Regions from separate parts of the Peribacillus sp. FSL E2-0159 genome, predicted to be linked through region 1. Evidence: a T-box and tRNA genes for the amino acid it is inferred to sense, from the RefSeq annotation. Region 1 holds a T-box; the other holds one or more tRNA genes.
What was found. The T-box of region 1 lies ahead of thrS (threonine--tRNA ligase). A T-box ahead of a tRNA ligase gene usually reads a tRNA of that ligase, here a tRNA-Thr.

Region 1 (2,249 bases):
GTAAGAATAAAGACTGTTTTTGAAAATAAGCATATGACCCGGACAGTTCATTGGCTTCATCGCGAATTTTGTTTGATCCACCTCAGTAAAGTACATATTCTCATGGTAATGATCCCAGTGACCCGATTGTTCCCATAACCGCAGGTTCATCATGTAAGGAGTCCGAACTTCGTCGTAATCAGCTTCAGTCTGAAGCTCCCGCGAGAACTTCTCCAATTCATTTCTAACAATTTGTCCTTTCGGTAAATAAAACGGCATTCCAGGGGCTTCCTCCGAGAACATGAATAACTCCAACTGCTTCCCTAATTTACGGTGATCGCGTTTGGCCGCTTCTTCCAGGAATTTAAAATGATCCTGTAAATCCTTTTTCTTTCGGAAAGCCACGCCATACACCCTTTGAAGAACTTCATTTTGATTGTCTCCCCGCCAATATGCACCAGATACACGAGTCAATTTGAACGATTTTACAAATGATGTGGATGGAAGGTGCGGCCCTTTGCATAGATCGACGAATTCCCCCTGTTGATAGAGCGTTAATTTTTCACCCTTAGGGATATTCTTTGCTATATCCAACTTGAATGACTCCCCTCTGCCCTCGAATAACTTCACAGCTTCTTCATAAGACACTTCGATCCTTTTAATTTCCAGATTTTCGCTTATGATATGTTCCATCTCTTTTTCAATAGCTTGAAGATCTTCTGAGCTCAAAGGATGATCTAATTTAAAATCATAGTAAAAACCATCTTCCACGACTGGCCCCATCCCTAATTCCACATTTCGGTATAGTCTTTTCACAGCCTGCGCCAAAACATGCGCCGATGTATGTCGTAAAACTTGTAATCCTTCATCCGAATCCAGTGTCAAGATCGATAGTACGGCATCCTTATTCAACTTGAAACTTAGGTCAACCAGTTGCTTATCCAGTTTTCCTGCTACTGCCTTTTTCCTTAAACTTGAGCTGATGGACCCTGCCACACTTTCCACTGTCATCCCTTGCGGATATTCCTTTTGCTGCCCATCCGGGAATTGAACTTTAATCATTTTTTCACCCATCACATAAACACCCCTTTTTTTGTAATAAAAAAACGCACTCATCCCTATGCAAGGGACGAGCGCGTTTACCCGTGGTTCCACCCAATTTCCCATAAGCAAGAAACACTCATGGCTCTGGAGCTTGTAACGCAGCTTAGACGATATCAGTTACTCTCGTTCACCGATATAGCTCAAAGGCGGTAAATCAGTTTCCTAAGCCAGGAAGTTCGCAGCTGCCCTTCCCTCTCTGCAGACCGTAAAAATGATTCATGTCCTTGTCATGGCAATGATTATAATAATAAAAAACGCACCCATCCCTAAATAAGGGACGAGTGCGTTTACCCGTGGTTCCACCCAATTTCCCATAAGCAAGAAACACTCATGGCTCTGGAGCTTGTAACGCAGCTTAGACGATATCAGTTACTCTTGTTCACCGATATAGCTCAAAGGCGGTAAATCAGTTTCCTAAGCCAGGAAGTTCGCAGCTGCCCTTCCCTCTCTGCAGACCGTAAAAATGATTCATGTCCTTATCAATGCTTCTAAAATGTAAATGGATTTTTATATTGTTATATATATTACAATATATTTCCATAAGTGACAACCTCAAATTTTTTAATTTCATTACAAACACTAAATTGGTATAATTGGTAAAAAAAGGAGTATCTATGAAAAGTTTAAGCAATTGGTCTATCGCATTTGCAGTGATTGGTACACTATCATTTTGCTGTTCCCTTGCTTTACCTAAAGCCTCCGAGTTGCTTATGATCTCAGGATTCGGAGTGTTACTTATTGGTATGTTATGCAGTTTCGGGGCCATGCATAAAAATGAAAAAGGAAAGTCGAAATTTTTGGCTGTGGCTGCATTCTTTCTTTTAAGTTTCATTCTCGTCTGGAATGAACCACTTCAAATTGTCAGGCTCTTGACCTGGATGAAGAATTAATCAAAATGAAAAACCCGTTCACCATGACGGGTTTTTTGATCGATTCAATTTTCATCGGCTATCGTTCCACTAGAATTCTTTATTCTAAGCCATAGCGAAATTCCAGTGGTCCAGAGAATTAGCGCGCATCCAAAGCCTAGCAAGGATAACGGTGCAAGGATTTGATGCTCCCCAACCATGAAGGTGTCTGGCACAATAAGCAATGTGATAAGCGCTAATAAACAGAGAAGCACTCCTGTTGCATAGTAGATCTTGATTTGGAAAAGTGACGCCAAA
Region 2 (2,249 bases), 1.4 Mb from region 1:
GGGTGTCCAACCCCAATACTGACAGCTAGGGGCATCCCGTGTATATTCCCTGATGGTGAAGTATCTTCCGTATTTAAATCCCCATGTGCGTCGTACCAAATCACACCTAAACTTTCATAGTGCTTTGCGACACCTGCCAGTGTACCTATAGCTATTGAATGGTCTCCCCCCAATACAAGCGGAAAGGAACCTCCTTCTATTATTTCATCAACTCTTGTAGCTAACTGGGTGTTCCCTTCTGCAACAAGCTGTAAGTTTTTTAGATTTGTCCCAGGCTCATCTGCATTTTCAGGACGCCCTACAATTATATCCCCTAAATCCTCTACTTCTATATTCAACTTTTCAAGACGCTCGACAATCTCTGCGCAGCGAATGGCACTAGGTCCCATATCCACCCCTCGCCTTGCTTGACCGAGGTCCATAGGCAATCCGATGACGGAAATTTTCTGAATAGACATACAATTCCCCCTTTCCACCATTTTATATCGTATATGCCGAGTGGTTCAACTCGACATTTTCATGTATAAAGATACACGTTTGACTATCACATATGTTTTTTGAAAAAAATATTTTCTGGGGATTAGTATACCCAACTATTTCTTAAACAAAAAAAGTCTTAAACCATTTTTGGTTTAAGACGTAAGTTTTGGTGTATGTAGTTGATGGTGGAGCCTAGCGGGATCGAACCGCTGACCTCCTGCGTGCAAGGCAGGCGCTCTCCCAGCTGAGCTAAGGCCCCTAAGGGATTTAAAATATATTAAGCGGAAGACGGGATTCGAACCCGCGACCCCAACCTTGGCAAGGTTGTATTCTACCACTGAACTACTTCCGCAAATGGCTGGGCTAGAAGGGATCGAACCTTCGCATGACGGAATCAAAATCCGTTGCCTTACCGCTTGGCTATAGCCCAATATATGTTATGAAAAGATTAATGGTCAACAAAATAAAAAGGTGGTAATCATACATTTCCCCAATACAGAGAATATATAACTGATCCACAGGATTTTATTAAAATGGTGGAGGGGGGCAGATTCGAACTGCCGAACCCGAAGGAGCGGATTTACAGTCCGCCGCGTTTAGCCACTTCGCTACCCCTCCGCACTATATGGTTGTAAATGGTGCCGGCAAGAGGACTTGAACCCCCAACCTACTGATTACAAGTCAGTTGCTCTACCAGTTGAGCTACACCGGCAAGTAAAGAATAAAATGGTGGAGGATGACGGGATCGAACCGCCGACCCTCTGCTTGTAAGGCAGATGCTCTCCCAGCTGAGCTAATCCTCCGTTTTAATGAATTAAGAAATGGTGACCCGTACGGGATTCGAACCCGTGTTACCGCCGTGAAAGGGCGGTGTCTTAACCGCTTGACCAACGGGCCGAACTGTTTTGTGTTCATAGATAGATTGGGAAGCTCCCAAGCGGATTCGAACCGCTGACCTCTTCCTTACCATGGAAGTGCTCTACCTACTGAGCTATGGAAGCATATGGCTCCGCAGGTAGGACTCGAACCTACGACCGTTCGGTTAACAGCCGAATGCTCTACCACTGAGCTACTGCGGAATAATATAATGTTTCCTAAAACCCATTTAAAGATTTAAATGAATAGCCTGGCAACGTCCTACTCTCACAGGGGGAAACCCCCAACTACCATCGGCGCTGAAGAACTTAACTTCCGTGTTCGGAATGGGTACGGGTATGACCTCTTCGCCATCATTGCCAGACTATATTCATTTTTGAAGAATTTTCATTCCTTCAAAACTAGATAATAATAAGAAGGTATTTCATTTTTTTAAAGCGTTGGTTAAGTCCTCGATCTATTAGTATCAGTCAGCTCCACATGTCGCCACGCTTCCACCTCTGACCTATCAACCTGATCATCTTTCAGGGATCTTACTAGCTTGCGCCATGGGAAATCTCATCTTGAGGGGGGCTTCATGCTTAGATGCTTTCAGCACTTATCCCGTCCGCACGTAGCTACCCAGCTATGCCTTTGGCAAGACAACTGGTACACCAGCGGTGCGTCCATCCCGGTCCTCTCGTACTAAGGACAGCTCCTCTCAAATTTCCTGCGCCCGCGACGGATAGGGACCGAACTGTCTCACGACGTTCTGAACCCAGCTCGCGTACCGCTTTAATGGGCGAACAGCCCAACCCTTGGGACCGACTACAGCCCCAGGATGCGATGAGCCGACATCGAGGTGCCAAACCTCCCCGTCGATGTGGACTCTTGGGGGAGATAAGCCTGTTATC

Region 2: it has a tRNA-Thr gene. The T-box ahead of thrS (threonine--tRNA ligase) is inferred to sense a tRNA for this amino acid. The anticodon was not compared.

The regions. Positions count from the first base shown of each region.
Region 1 is NZ_CP152053.1:4,567,461-4,569,709, forward strand. It holds gene thrS (threonine--tRNA ligase) at 1-1,053, opposite strand, end outside; T-box leader at 1,354-1,575, opposite strand; gene NYE63_RS22335 (hypothetical protein) at 1,698-1,973, shown strand; gene NYE63_RS22340 (hypothetical protein) at 2,018-2,249, opposite strand, start outside.
Region 2 is NZ_CP152053.1:168,235-170,483, reverse strand. It holds gene rocF (arginase) at 1-452, opposite strand, end outside; tRNA gene NYE63_RS00985 (tRNA-Ala) at 664-739, opposite strand; tRNA gene NYE63_RS00980 (tRNA-Gly) at 761-832, opposite strand; tRNA gene NYE63_RS00975 (tRNA-Gln) at 836-910, opposite strand; tRNA gene NYE63_RS00970 (tRNA-Tyr) at 1,015-1,098, opposite strand; tRNA gene NYE63_RS00965 (tRNA-Thr) at 1,117-1,192, opposite strand; tRNA gene NYE63_RS00960 (tRNA-Val) at 1,208-1,283, opposite strand; tRNA gene NYE63_RS00955 (tRNA-Glu) at 1,303-1,377, opposite strand; tRNA gene NYE63_RS00950 (tRNA-Thr) at 1,409-1,481, opposite strand; tRNA gene NYE63_RS00945 (tRNA-Asn) at 1,485-1,559, opposite strand; rRNA gene rrf (5S ribosomal RNA) at 1,605-1,720, opposite strand; rRNA gene NYE63_RS00935 (23S ribosomal RNA) at 1,797-2,249, opposite strand, start outside.